DNA from 3 places in the Frondihabitans australicus genome. Region 3 is predicted to be linked to each of the others. Evidence: predicted binding sites of a transcription regulator. Region 3 holds the regulator's gene; each other region holds the start of a gene.
What was found. Region 3 encodes HrcA, which represses chaperone genes, less so after heat shock. Its sites were predicted from a motif close to TTNGCACTCGNNNNNNNCGAGTGCNAA; they were not measured.
Positions count from the first base shown of each region.

Region 1: the regulator HrcA is predicted to act here: its motif matches at 2,036-2,062, upstream of groES (co-chaperone GroES).
Region 2: the regulator HrcA is predicted to act here: its motif matches at 2,103-2,129, upstream of groL (chaperonin GroEL).

Region 1 covers NZ_RBKS01000001.1:2,742,866-2,747,670, reverse strand. Annotated here, with positions in the region: gene C8E83_RS12875 (DUF4190 domain-containing protein) at 8-769, shown strand; gene C8E83_RS12870 (class I SAM-dependent methyltransferase) at 821-2,008, opposite strand; gene groES (co-chaperone GroES) at 2,153-2,449, shown strand; gene C8E83_RS12860 (GDSL-type esterase/lipase family protein) at 2,611-3,363, shown strand; gene C8E83_RS12855 (GNAT family N-acetyltransferase) at 3,459-4,010, shown strand; gene guaB (IMP dehydrogenase) at 4,097-4,805, shown strand, end outside.
Region 2 covers NZ_RBKS01000001.1:2,573,760-2,578,564, reverse strand. Annotated here, with positions in the region: gene C8E83_RS12110 (DUF2332 domain-containing protein) at 1-615, shown strand, start outside; gene C8E83_RS12105 (DUF3263 domain-containing protein) at 661-924, shown strand; gene C8E83_RS12100 (LytR C-terminal domain-containing protein) at 955-1,566, shown strand; gene C8E83_RS12095 (cold-shock protein) at 1,764-1,967, shown strand; gene groL (chaperonin GroEL) at 2,170-3,786, shown strand; gene C8E83_RS12085 (sensor histidine kinase) at 3,972-4,805, opposite strand, start outside.
Region 3 covers NZ_RBKS01000001.1:1,077,742-1,082,546, forward strand. Annotated here, with positions in the region: gene C8E83_RS04950 (DUF1990 domain-containing protein) at 1-270, shown strand, start outside; gene hemW (radical SAM family heme chaperone HemW) at 289-1,515, shown strand; gene C8E83_RS04960 (DUF4870 domain-containing protein) at 1,550-1,930, opposite strand; gene hrcA (heat-inducible transcriptional repressor HrcA) at 2,065-3,084, shown strand; gene dnaJ (molecular chaperone DnaJ) at 3,140-4,246, shown strand; gene C8E83_RS04975 (16S rRNA (uracil(1498)-N(3))-methyltransferase) at 4,259-4,805, shown strand, end outside.

The DNA of each region.
Region 1 (4,805 bases), 1.7 Mb from region 3:
TGTGGCCATGTCGGACGAGAAGACCCCCGAAGACCAGAACCCGTCGAGCGACGCCGCTTCCGGTACGCCCGAGTCGTCGCCCCAGTTCGGGCAGTCGTGGTCGAGTTCGACCCCGCAGCCTGACTCGACACCTGCGCCCGGTGCGCCTGCGGCTCCCTCCGCGCCGACCGGCCCCGAGGTGCCCTCCGCGCCCGGCGAGCCCTCGGCTCCCGAGGCTCCGTCGTACGGTCAGCCGAGCTACCCGGCGACGCCCGACTACTCGCAGCCGTCGTCGGCGCAGCAGCCTCCGTCGTACGGCCAGCAGACGCCGTCGTACGGCGAGCAGGCGCCATCGTACGGGCAGCAGACGCCGTCGTACGGGCAGGGGCAGTCGGGCTACGGGCAGCAGCCGCCCGCCTACGGTCAGCAGCCCGGCGGCCAGCAGCCCGCCTACGGTCAGCAGCCCGCCTACGGCCAGCCGAACCCCTACGGCGCGCAGGGCTACAACTACGGCCCGCAGCCCGGCTCGACCTCGGGCCTCGCCATCGCAGCCCTGATCTGCGGCATCGCAGGATTCTTCACCGGCGGCCTGGCCGGTATCGCCGCGATCATCACCGGCGTGATGGCGCGCAACCGGATCAAGACGAGCGGTCAGTCGGGCAAGGGCATGGCGCTCGCCGGCATCATCCTCGGCATCGTGTCGATCGTGTTCATCATCATCTACATCATCTTCATCGCCGTGCTGGTGACGCACTCGCAGAGCTTCCAGAACAGCACCTACGGCAACTGACCCCGGCCGCCCCGGCGCGCACGCGAAGCACGCGGCCGCCGGGGCCTCGGGTCAGACCCGCTCGCAGAGCAGCGCCGTGTGCCGCCCGGCGACCCGGGTGAGCACCAGCGTCGCCTCGTTGCTGCCGGCGAGTTGCAGTCTCTTCCGGAAGACGGCGGGATCGATGTCGACGCCGCGCTTCTTGATCTCGACCCGCCCGATGCCGCGAGCCCGCAGCTCCTGCCGCAGTCGCTTCTCGTCGAGGGGGAACGTCTCGACGACTCGGAAGCACTGCGCGAACGGCGTCTGCTCGGCCGTCGGCGCCGTCAGATAGGCGATGTCGCGACTGATCGTGGTCGCCTCGAGCTGCCGGGCCAGGTCGCCGATCAGCCTGGCGCGGATCACGGAGCCGTCGGGCTCGTAGAGGTACTCGTCGAGGTCGCCGACCTCGACGTCCTCGGTGTCTCCGGCCGCGCTCATCTCCGCCGGGCCCGACGGCCCGAACACGAGCGCCGAGCGCCGCACGCCCGGCCTGGCGAGGTCGCCGAACCACACGCCGACCTCGACCACCGAGCGGTCGACCGAGATCCACTGGCACTCCGCGTCGTCGGGCAGCAGGTCGCGGTCGACTCCGGGGCCGAGCTTCACGCCGGTCGGCATCCGCTCGGCGAACCCGAACGCCACGTCGAGGGAGGGCGACCACTGCGCAGGATCCTGCAGCCTGCTCGTGGCCTGATGCCCGGCCGTGCGACGCGCCGGGTCGAGGAACACCGCGTCCACGCCGTCGAGCGGCACCTCGCTCGCGTCGCCGAGCTCGACCGAGGCGGCCGGCCAGGGTGCGAGGTTGTACGTCGCGATGGCGGCGGTGACCTCGTCGCGATCGACCGCGAGCACGCCGAGCTCGAGGGCTGCGAAGGCCATCGCGTCGCCGCCGATGCCGCAGCCGAGGTCGGCCACGCGGGAGACGCCGGCGCGGCGGTAGCGGCCGGCGTGCGACGAGGCGACCGGCAGACGCGTCGCCTGCTCCAGCCCGGCCTCGGTGAAGAGCATGCGCGACGCGAACTCGCCGAACTTCGCGACGCCGCGGGCCCTCAGCCTGGCCTGCGTGAGGACGGCCGCGACGAGCTCCGGCGCGTGGCCCTGCTTGCGCAGCCTCGACACCTCGGCGACGACGTCGGCCCGTTCGTCGAAGGGCGGCAGGGAGTCGAGCAGCCGGAGGCCGTCGGGCGTGAGGAGCTCGCGGAGCTCTGCGGTGTCCATGCCTCCATGGTGACACCCGTGACGGTCCTGGCACTCGGATTGACCGAGTGCCAACGGGGCCCTACAGTTGACCTGGCACTCGCACACGTGCAGTGCCAACCACAGACATACTGTCGCCGCTTTGTGAGAAAGAAGAGGTCAACCGTGTCGGTCAACATCAAGCCGCTCGAAGATCGCATCGTCATCCGTCAGGTCGAGGCCGAGCAGACCACTGCGTCGGGCCTCGTGATCCCCGACACCGCCAAGGAGAAGCCCCAGGAGGGCGAGGTCGTGGCGGTGGGCCCCGGCCGCGTCGACGACAACGGCAACCGCATCCCGCTCGACGTCGCCGTCGGCGACAAGGTGATCTACTCGAAGTACGGCGGCACCGAGGTCAAGTACGCCGGTGAAGACCTGCTCGTGCTCTCGGCCCGCGACGTCCTCGCGGTCGTCGTCAAGTAGCCACAGGCTCTCCGGCGCCGGTCTCGACCGGCACCTCGAAGGCCCCGTCTCCTCGTGAGACGGGGCCTTTCGGCGTCTCACGGGGCCCGTCGCGGCATGTCCCCCGTTTTGCGGACAATCAATGCTGTGCGGCAGGTGTCGTCTCTGCCACGATGGTCACGATGTCAACGCCTCCCGAAGCGCGGCCGACGCCCCCGGCACGTCGACGCCTGACCGCCGCTCTCCTGACGCTCGGTCGACCCCTGCTGCTCATCTCGTTCGCCCTCTACCAGCTCGAGGTGCGCCGCAATCTCTACCCGCGAGACGCCCTGGTCTCGCACATCGACGGCGTCGACCCCCTGCGCATGCTCTTCGTCGGCGACGTCGCCGCGTCGGGCCACGGGGTCCTGAGCCACGGCCTCACCGTCGTCACGCGGGCCGCCGAGCACATCGCCGTCGACTCCGGCCGCGGCGCGGAGTGGTCGATCGTGGCCGAGCCCGACCTCACCATGAAGAAGCTGGCGCACCGCACCTCGTACGGCGCCCAGGGCGCCGAGGTCGCCTTCCTCCTGCTGGGCATCCCCGACGTGCTGCTGTCGACGAGCCCCGAGCGCTGGGCGGCCCAGCTCGAGACGGTGGTGCGCAGGATTCAGGCCGAGTCCGGTCTCCGCGCCCCGCGCGTCGTGGTCTCGGGCATCCCGCCGCTCTCCGACTTCCGCCCGATCAACCCCACGGCCCGCCGCATCATCAACCAGCGCGTCGACAGGCTCAACGCCGCCAGCGCCGACGTCGCCGACCACCTGCCGGGCCTCAGCTACGTGCCCTTCCCCACCTGGCGCATCGGCGACATGTTCATCAAGGAGATGTTCTCGTGGAAGACGATGCACGACGCGTGGGGGGAGACCCTCGCCGCCTCGCTGCGACCAGGCACGTGACCTGCGGCGTTGTCGTCGCCGGTCATGGCTCCGCCATTGACCGGCTCCTCCGCCTTGCATCTCACGCGCCTGGCCGCAGCGATTAGGGTCGCTCCGTGAGCACCTTCGACCTGCCCCGCGGGGTGACCCTCCGCCCTCTCGACCTCGACGACGCTGGCCCGCTCGCCGACGCGTACACGCGCAACCGCGAGCGCCTGGCGCCGTGGGAGCCGGCCCGGCCGATCGAGTTCTTCACCGAGGCCCAGCAGGGCGTCGAGATCGAACGCGCGCTGTTCGATCGTGACGCAGGATCGTCTCTGCCGCTCGTCCTCGAGCAGCACGAACGAATCGTCGGCCGCGTGAACCTCACGGGGATCGCCCGCGGCGTCTCGCAGAGCGCCACCCTGGGGTACTGGATCGACGGCGAGCTCGCCGGGTCGGGCGTGATGTCGGCGGCGGTCGGGGCCGCGCTCGTCGTCGCCCGCGATGAACTGGGCCTCCATCGCGTCCAGGCCGCGACGCTGCTGCACAACGCCGCGTCGCAGGGCGTCCTGCGTCGCAACGGCTTCACGCCGATCGGCGTAGCTCAGGCCTACGTGAAGATCGCCGGGCGGTGGCAGGACCACGTGCTGTTCCAGCGGATTCTGGAGCCCGACGAGGGGGAATAGTTTCCACGCGTCTGAGTTAATATGGACCACCGGTTCTCGACGGCGACTCCGGTTCCCCCTCCAACCTCTCGCGCACAAGGTGGCACATGGATCAGCCGGACCCCTTCGGTTTCATCGGACTCACGTACGACGACGTCATGCTGCTTCCGGCGGCGACCGACGTCATCCCCTCCGAGGCCGACACCTCGTCGCGCCTCACGAAGCGGATCCGCGTGGCGGTGCCGCTGCTGTCGGCGGCGATGGACACCGTGACCGAGTCGCGCATGGCGATCGCCATGGCGCGCCAGGGCGGCATAGGCATCATCCACCGCAACCTCTCCATCGAAGACCAGGCCGCGCACGTCGACAAGGTGAAGCGCTCCGAGTCCGGCATGATCACGAACCCGGTCACCACGTCGCCCGACTCCACGGTCGCCGACGTCGACGCCCTCTGCGGCCAGTTCCGCGTCTCGGGCCTCCCCGTGGTCGAGCGCGACGGCACCCTCGTCGGCATCATCACCAACCGCGACATGCGCTTCGTCTCGAAGTTCGAGATGGCCACCACCCTCGTGCGCGACGTCATGACGAGCGAGAACCTCATCACGGCGCCCGAGGGCATCGACCCCGACTCCGCGGTGGCGATCTTCGCCCAGCACAAGATCGAGAAGCTCCCGCTCGTCGACGCCGACGGCAAGCTCCGCGGTCTCATCACGGTCAAGGACTTCGACAAGACCGAGAAGTACCCCGACGCCACGAAGGACGACCAGGGTCGCCTCCGCGTCGGCGCGGCGATCGGCTTCTTCGGCGACGCCTGGC
Region 2 (4,805 bases), 1.5 Mb from region 3:
TACCCCGACCGATACGACCTAGCGATCGGGCCCGCCCGGCTCGGCGACAGCGCGAGCGGGGTGGCGGTGTCGGTCGCCGTCGATGCGCCGGACGACCACTCGGCCACCCCGGCCGCCCTGCCGCCGATCGCGTACCGCGGCGGCCTCGACCTGGCACCCGTCGACGTCACGCGGGCGGACGACCGGCTCTGGCTCGAGACGCTGCTCTGGCCGGGCCAGGACGACCGGGTCGCCCTGCTGCGCGCCGCGTGCGCCGTCGCCGCCGCCGACCCGCCCACCCTGCTGACCGGCGACGCCGTCGACGGGCTGGATGCTCTCGTCGGCCTGGCTCCGCCCGGCACGCGGCCCGTCGTGGTGACCTCGGGGACCCTCGTCTACCTGCCGGGAGCCCGTCGCCAGGCCTTCGTCGACCGGGTGCGGGAGCTCGGCGTGCGGTGGATCTCGTACGAGAAGACGGGCATTCTCACGGGAGTGCACGCGACGATCCCCGATCCTGCGCTCGCCTCGGGGTGGTTCGCGACGCTCGCTCTCGACGGCCGCGCGATCGCCCTCGGCGACGCCCACGGCACCCGCCTGCGCGTGATCGATCGAGAGCCGGGCGAGTCGCCGTCGTAGGCCCGCCGCGCCGCCCTAGGATGCCAGGGACTGTAAGGACGGGGCATGCACGACGACCTGGTGAGCGGGCTGACGGAGCGGGATCGGATGATCCTCGACTTCGAGCAGCACGCGCCGACCGTGGGCGCTCGCAAGGAGGCCGCCGTGCGCGCCGAATTCGGCCTGTCCGGCGCCCGGTACCAGCAACTGCTCGGCTCTCTCATAGAAAAACCCGGTGCACTGGCCTACGCGCCGATGCTGGTCGCGAGGCTCCTCCGCCTGCGCGACTCGCGTGAAGCCGCGCGCAGCGCCCGGACCTTCGGTCGCTGACTCGCCGACCCCGACGGAAGCCCTCACTCCATGCCCAAGTTCCCGCCCGACCGTTTCGACGGGGTCCCCGAATCGCCCCTGCGCGTCGGCGCGCACCGATCGGGCACGAAGCGCCACACCGGCTGGGTCGTGTTCGCCTGGGCGGCGCTGGCCTGCGGCGTTCTCGTCGCGGCGGGCATCGGCGTGCTGAAGTACGTCGACCAGAGCAACCAGTTCCACGACACCTCGACGTCGGCGGCCACTGCGCCCGCGACGGCCACCGGCACGGCCAGCAGCAGCGCCTCGCCGTCCAAGACCACGACGCAGGCCCCGACGGCGACGCAGACGCCCACGACGATCGGCCCGTCGCAGATCGACTCGTCGGTGACGTCGATCACCGTCCTGAACTCGACGCAGACCGCAGGCCTCGCCGCGAACGCCTCGAGCGCGCTCACCAGCGCCGGCTACGTGGTCAAAGGAACGGGCGACACGACCAGCGCGGCGAGCTCGTCGACCGTCTATTACACGAACTCGGCGACCGACAACGCCGCGATCGCCCTCGGCATCGCGCAGAAGCTCGGCATCTCGAACGTCGCCCAATCGAGCGCCTTCCCGAACTCCACGATCACCGTCGTGCTCGGCCCGGACTACGTCAAGAAATAGCGTCACGGCGCCCGCTACGTAACGGGCGATGACGGCTTACGTTACGGCCGTGTTAACACTCGCGCGCAGGGCGCCATAACAGCGGGTTTTCTGCCGTCGGGGTACACTTTTCGTCCTCTTTCTTCATTACTATCTGGATTCAGTCGTCGTCTGAGCACTAGGGCTGGTGGCGAGCGGAACACAGCTAGGAGTACGAAATGGCCAACGGAACCGTCAAATGGTTCAATGCCGAAAAGGGCTACGGTTTCATCACCGTCGAGGGGGGCGGGCAGGACGTCTTCGTTCACTACTCGGCGATCGACATGTCCGGCTACAAGGTCCTCGAGGAGGGCCAGGCCGTGACGTTCGAGGTCGGCACCGGCAACAAGGGGCCGCAGGCCGAGGCGGTCCGTCTCGCCTGAGCCTCGAAGCTCGAGAAGGCGCCGCTCCCCTCGTGGGGGCGGCGCCTTTTTCCGTCGGGCGCAGGAGCAGGCGAAGGGTCCCCTGCGAGTGCCCCGACGCCGCTTGCACTCGCTTCCTCAGAGTGCCAGAATCGACTGGCACTCCCCAATAGGGAGTGCCAAAGCTACTGCTTCATAGCGTCCGGGAGGGACGAAAAACCACATGGCAAAGATCATTGCTTTTGACGAAGAGGCCCGTCGTGGCCTGGAGCGCGGCCTGAACATCCTGGCCGACGCCGTGAAGGTGACCCTCGGCCCGCGCGGCCGCAACGTCGTCCTCGAGAAGAAGTGGGGCGCCCCCACGATCACGAACGACGGTGTCTCGATCGCCAAGGAGATCGAGCTCGACGACCCGTACGAGAAGATCGGCGCCGAGCTGGTCAAGGAGGTCGCGAAGAAGACCGACGACGTCGCCGGTGACGGCACGACGACGGCCACCGTCCTCGCCCAGGCCCTGGTCCGTGAGGGCCTCCGCAACGTCGCCGCCGGTGCCGACCCGATCAGCCTCAAGCGCGGCATCGAGAAGGCCGTCGCGGCCGTCTCCGCGCAGCTGCTCGAGAACGCCAAGGAGATCGAGACGAAGGACGAGATCGCCGCCACCGCGTCGATCTCGGCCGCCGACACCACGATCGGCGAGCTCATCGCCGAGGCCATCGACAAGGTCGGCAAGGAGGGCGTCGTCACCGTCGAGGAGTCGAACACCTTCGGCACCGAGCTCGAGCTCACCGAGGGCATGCGCTTCGACAAGGGCTACCTGTCGCAGTACTTCGTCACCGACCCGGAGCGCCAGGAGGCCGTCTTCGAGGACGCCTACATCCTGATCGCCAACTCGAAGATCTCGAACATCAAGGACCTCCTGCCGATCGTCGACAAGGTGATCCAGTCGGGCAAGCAGCTCCTGATCATCGCCGAGGACGTCGACGGCGAGGCTCTGGCCACGCTGGTCGTCAACAAGATCCGCGGCATCTTCAAGTCGGTCGCCGTCAAGGCCCCCGGCTTCGGCGACCGCCGCAAGGCCCAGCTGCAGGACATCGCCATCCTCACCGGCGGCCAGGTCATCTCGGAGGAGGTCGGACTCAAGCTCGAGAACGCCACCCTCGACCTGCTCGGCCGTGCCCGCAAGGTCATCATCACCAAGGACGAGACGACCATCGTCGAGGGTGCCGGCGACGAGGAGATGATCGCCGGTCGCGTCAAGCAGATCCGCGCCGAGATCGAGAACACCGACTCCGACTACGACCGCGAGAAGCTCCAGGAGCGCCTCGCGAAGCTGGCCGGCGGCGTCGCCGTCATCAAGGCGGGCGCCGCGACCGAGGTCGAGCTGAAGGAGCGCAAGCACCGCATCGAAGACGCAGTCCGCAACGCGAAGGCCGCCGTCGAGGAGGGCATCGTCGCCGGTGGTGGCGTCGCCCTCATCCAGGCTGGCAGCGTCCTCGAGGGCCTCGAGCTCACGGGTGACGAGGCCACCGGTGCGAACATCGTCAAGGTCGCCATCGACGCTCCGCTCAAGCAGATCGCCTTCAACGCCGGCATGGAGCCCGGCGTCGTCGCCGCAAAGGTGCGCGAGCTGCCCGTCGGCCACGGCCTCAACGCCGCCACCGGCGAGTACGTCGACATGCTCGCCGCGGGCATCATCGACCCGGCCAAGGTGACCCGCTCGGCGCTGCAGAACGCCGCGTCGATCGCCGGTCTGTTCCTCACGACCGAGGCCGTCGTCGCCGACAAGCCCGAGAAGGTCGCGGCTCCGGCCGGCGACCCGACGGGTGGCATGGACTTCTGAGTCTCTGCCAGACGCGCCAAGAGCCGGCCGCCCTTCGGGTGGTCGGCTCTTGCCGTGTCCGGGGGCTGCGCCGCCGCCCCTGCGGCGCTGCCTCCGGCGCCAACATCTGACGGCGATGCGCCGCCGGCCGTGCGGGACTGCTCGACCCGGGTGGCCTGGCGGCGTGTGAACTCCCCGGCCTACGCCTAGGCGGAGGGGGCGGGGAGGGGCACGGGGGCGCCCGTCGGCGCGGCGGGCTCGGGCATGAGGGGCAGCGACACCCGGAAGGTCGCGCCGCCGCCCGGGGTGTCGAACACGTCGACCTCACCGCGGTGGGCCGCGACGATCCCCGAGACGATCGCGAGCCCCAGGCCGGAGCCGCCGGTGTCGCGCGTGCGGGACGTGTCGGCTCGCCAGAAGCGCTGGAAGATCTTCTCGCGGATCTGCGGCGGGATGCCCTCGCCGTGGTCGATCACGTCGAGCGTGGCCATGCCGCGCCCCGGGTCGGCCTGCACGGCGAGCTCGATGGGGGCGTCGAAGTCGGTGAACCGCATCGCGTTGCCCATGAGGTTGGTCACGACCTGGCGAATCTTGTTCTCCTCGCCGAGCACCACAGGGCTGATCTTGCGCTCGGTGGCGGCGTCGAGGCGGGGGAGGTCGCCGGGCGGGGTCATGCCCGCAGCACTCGCCCGCGCGCGGCGCTGGCGCAGCCGGGCGAGGGTCGCGCCGGCGAAGCGGATCGGGCCGGTGACGTTCGCCGCTGCTCCTGCGCCCTGAGGACTCGGCACGACGTACTCTTCGATGCGCTCGTCGCCCGGGTCGACGGGCTCGCGCACGATCACGCGGATCTCGCGGTCGGTGTTCGACGCCATCGTGTCGAGGGCCGAGTCACGCGCGATCTGCACGAGGTCGACGGGCCCGACCTCGAGCGGCTTCGACTCGTCGAGGCGTGCGAGCGCCAGGAGGTCTTGGACGAGGCCGCCCATGCGGATGGCCTCTTTCTCGATGCGGTCCATCGCCTGGGCGACGTCTTCGGGCTT
Region 3 (4,805 bases):
TACGGCCGCCACGTGAAGGCCCCGGTGCGTGTCGTCTACGTGATCGACGAGCCCGCCCGGAAGGGCTTCGCCTACGGCACGCTCGAGGGCCACCCGGAGTCGGGAGAGGAGAGCTGGGTGATCGACCAGACCGACGACGGCTCGGTGTGGCTGACCGTCCGCGCCTTCTCGCGCCCGTCGAACTGGAAGTGGCGGTTCGTCGCGCCGTTCCTGAAGGCCCAGCAGAACAAGTACACGCAGCGCTACCTCCGCGTGCTCGTCGGCGACTAGCCCGCGGTAGACAGCGCAGTGCCCAGCACCCTCCCCATCGCCGACCCCGCACCCGCCGACGGACTCCTGCCCGAGAGCGTCCTCGACGGCGTGGAGTCGCGAAACTTCGGCGTCTACCTGCACGTGCCGTTCTGCCGCGTCCGCTGCGGCTACTGCGACTTCAACACCTACACCGGCGATGAACTGCGCGGCGCGAAGCGAAGCGACTACGCAGGGCAGGCGAGCGCCGAGGTAGCACTGGCCGGCAGCGTTCTTCGCGAGGCAGGCCTCCCCGAGCGCGAGGTCTCGACCGTCTTCTTCGGCGGCGGCACCCCGACCATGCTTCCGGCGTCCGACCTGGCGCACATGCTCGCCGCCGTCCGCGACGAGTGGGGTCTGGCCGCAGGAGCCGAGGTCACCACCGAGGCCAACCCCGACTCCGTCGACGCCGACTACCTCCTGGCGCTGAAGGAGGCAGGCTTCACGCGCGTGAGCTTCGGCATGCAGTCGGCCGTGCCGAGCGTGCTGGCGACCCTCGAGCGAACGCACGACCCCGAGCGCATCCCGCTCGTCGTCGCCTGCGCGCGCGACGCGGGGCTCGACGTCAGCCTCGACCTGATCTACGGCACGCCCGGCGAGACGCTCGACGACTGGCGGAGGTCGCTCGACCAGGCCCTGGCGCAGGAGCCCGACCACCTCTCGGCGTACTCGCTCATCGTCGAGGACGGCACGAAGCTCGCCCGGCAGATCCGTCGCGGCGAGGTCGCCCAGCCCGACGACGACGACGCGGCCGACATGTACGAGGTGGCGGACGCCACCCTCGAGGCGGCTGGGTACGCCTGGTACGAGGTGAGCAACTGGGCTCGGGGAGACGAGCACGCGAGCCGGCACAACCTCGCGTACTGGCAGGGGCACGACTGGTGGGGCGTCGGCCCTGGGGCGCACAGCCATGTCGGCGGCGTCCGCTGGTGGAATGTGAAGCACCCCGCCGCGTACGCGCAGCGCATGGCGGAGGGGGTGTCGCCGGGAGCCGGGCGCGAGACGCTCGATGGTGCGGCACGGCAGACGGAGCGGATCCTGCTGGCCACGCGGGTCCGCGACGAACTGACGACGGCCGAGCTCGACGACGAGGGCCGGGCGGCCATCGCCCCGCTCATCGCCGACGACCTGCTCGACGGCCGGGCCGCACTGGCCGGTCGCGTCCGCCTCACGCTGCGCGGGCGTCTGCTCGCCGACGCGGTCGTGCGGCGCCTGCTGGGCGACTGACGTCGCCGCCGGCGCCGCACGAGGCGTCGAAGGACTACTTCTTGATGAACTCGATCGACAGCGGGTACTTGTAGTACTGCCCGCGGTTGGCCGCGATGGCGGCGATGATCGAGAAGATGATGATCACGATGCCGACCGCGAAGATCACGAGCGCACCGATGAAGATCACCGTGAGGATTCCGCCGACGATGTAGCCGATCAGCATCGTCAGCTGGAAGTTGAGGGCGACGCGCGTGTGCTCACGGATGAACGGGCCGCGGTCGCGCAGGATCAGATAGCCGATCAGTGAAGGCACGAATGAGAAGAAGATGCCACCGACGTGGATGAGCGTCGCCCAGAGCCGTTCGTCCTCGGGTCGCATGGGCTGGGGGTTGTAGTTGCCGCCGTAGGGCTGGCCGGGATTCGGGTCAGTCATCACACGCCAATCGTCGTTGTCAGGTGACACACAGCGTAGCGACAGGAGACGCCGCGGCACCAGGGATCCTCGGTGTCGTGCGGTAGCATTGGCAGTCTCGCAAGTGGAGTGCCAGCGGGGCAGGAGGTGTGCACGTGGTCAGCGAACGGGGTCTCGAAGTCCTGCGCGTCATCGTGCACGACTACGTCGAGTCGCGTGAGCCGGTGGGCTCGAAGTCGATCGTCGAGCGTCACCAGTTCGGTGTCTCGGCCGCGACGATCCGGAACGACATGGCGATGCTCGAAGAGGAAGAGCTGATCGCCGCGCCTCATACGTCGTCCGGTCGCGTGCCGACCGACAAGGGCTACCGCCTGTTCGTCAACCAGCTGGCCGACCTGCGACCGCTCACGAGCGCGCAGCGCACTGCCATCGAGACGTTCCTCGGGTCGTCGTCCGACCTCGACGAGGTGCTCTCGCGCTCCGTCCGGCTCCTGTCGCAGCTCACCAACCAGGTCGCGCTGGTGCAGTACCCGACGTTCTCGAACGCCCGCGTCCGTCACGTCGAGTTGGTGCGCCTCAGCGACTCGAGGGTCATGACCGTGCTCATCACCGATGCCGGGCACGTCGAGCAGCGAGTGCTCGACATCGGCGCGGAGGTCGACGAGGCGTTCCTCGGCGAGCTGCGCGCGAAGCTGAACGCCCTGGTCGGCGGGAAGGGCCTCGGCGAGGCCGCCGCGCTGCTCACCGGGCTGCCCGCGCAGTTCCGGCCCGAGCGCGCGCCGTTCGTCGAGCTCGTCGCGAAGAGCCTGGTGGACGAGGTGACCGCCGGCCGGCAGGACCGCCTCGTCATGGCGGGGGCGGCGAATCTCGTGCTCACCGAGGACGACTTCTCGGGCAGCCTGTTCCCGATCCTGGAGGCCATCGAAGAGCAGGTGACCCTGCTCCGCCTCTTCGGCGAGATGCGCTCCGACGCGGCGGACGTCGTCGCGAGCATCGGACGCGAGAACGAGTCGTTCGGCCTGGCCCAGACCTCGGTGCTCTCGAGCGGCTACACGACCGGCCCCGACATCGCGCGGGTGGGGGTCCTCGGCCCGCTCCGCATGGACTACTCGACGAACATGGCGGCCGTCCGCGCCGTCGCCCGATACCTCTCAGGACTCCTCGGCGAACGCTAGGGCGAGACCCCACGACCACCGAGCACCGAACTACCGACAGCACTACTGGAGACACGTGGCAGATCACTACGAGGTCCTCGGCGTCGACCGCAACGCGACGCCCGAAGAGATCAAGAAGGCCTACCGGAGGCTCGCCCGCGAGCTCCACCCCGACGTCAACCCGAGCCCGGAGGCCTCCGAGCGCTTCAAGGAGGTCACGCACGCGTACGACGTGCTGAGCGACCCGCAGCAGCGTCAGCAGTACGACCGCGGGCCGATGCCCGGCTTCGGCGGAGGCGGGGGAGCAGCGGGGTTCGGCGACATCTTCGACGCGTTCTTCGGCGGAGCCCAGCAGCAGCGGCAGGGGCCGCGATCGCGTCGCGAGCGCGGGCAGGACGCCCTGCTGCGCCTCGAGGTCGAGCTCGACGACATCGTCTTCGGCGTCCAGCGTGACATCGAGGTCGACACCGCCATCCTGTGCGAGACGTGCCAGGGGTCGTGCTGCGCGCCCGGCACGAGCCCGCAGACGTGCGACATCTGCCACGGCTCCGGTCAGATCCAGCGCACCGTCCGCTCGCTCCTCGGCAACGTCATGACGTCGAGCCCGTGCGGCACCTGCCGCGGCTACGGCACCGTGATCCCCAACCCGTGCCCGACCTGCCAGGGGCAGGGCCGCGTCCGCGCGCGCCGCACCATCCCGGTGGAGATCCCCGCCGGCGTCGACACCGGCATCCGACTGCAGATGCCCGGCCAGGGCGAGGTCGGCCCGGCCGGCGGCCCCAACGGCGACCTCTACCTCGAGGTCAAAGTCCGCCACCACGACGTCTACAGCCGCAACGGCGACGACCTCCTGGCGACGCTCGAGGTGCAGATGGCCGACGCCATCCTCGGCACGTCGACGACCATCGCCGGGCTCGACGGCGACGTGCAGGTCGAGGTGCGCCCGGGCATCCAGAGCGCCGACGTCATCACGATCAAAGACCGGGGTGTCACAAGGCTGCGCGGATCAGGTCGCGGCGACCTGAAGATCGGCGTGCAGGTGGTGACGCCGACCAAGCTCAGCCACAAAGAGCGCGAGCTGATCGAGAAGTTCGCCTCCGGCCGGAAGCACGACGCGCCCCAGCTGTCGCAGTTCCAGCAGGGGCTGTTCGGCAAGCTCCGCGACCGCTTCCTGAACTTCTAGCAGCGGATCGCAGTGGCGCACTTCTACCTGGCCGACGAGCTGGCCGAGACCTCCGCGGGTTCCGACGTGGTCATCACCGGCCCGGAGGCCCGGCATGCCGTCACGGTGAGTCGGGTGCGCGTCGGCGAGACCCTGCTGGTCGGCAACGGGCGAGGTCTCGTCGTCGAGGGGCCCGTCGTCGAGGCGAGCGGAGACCGGCTGGTGCTGCGCGCCGAGAGCGTGTCGCGGGCTCCTGCGCCCTCGCCTCGGCTCGTGCTCGTGCAGGCGCTCGCCAAGGGTGACCGCGATGAGATGGCCGTGCAGGCCGCCACCGAGCTCGGCGTCGATCGCGTCGTACCGTGGTCGGCCGCCCGGAGCATCTCGCGGTGGGAGGGGCCCAAGGTCGCCAAGGGCCTCGCCCGGTGGCGCGCGATCGCCCGCGAGGCGACCAAGCAGTCGATCCGCCCCTGGGCCCCCGAGATCACCGAGCCGGTCTCGACGGCCCAGCTGGCCAGGCTGGCAGGATCAGCACGCCTCCTCGTCCTCGAGCCCTCGGCCGCCGACGCCCTCTCGGCGGTCC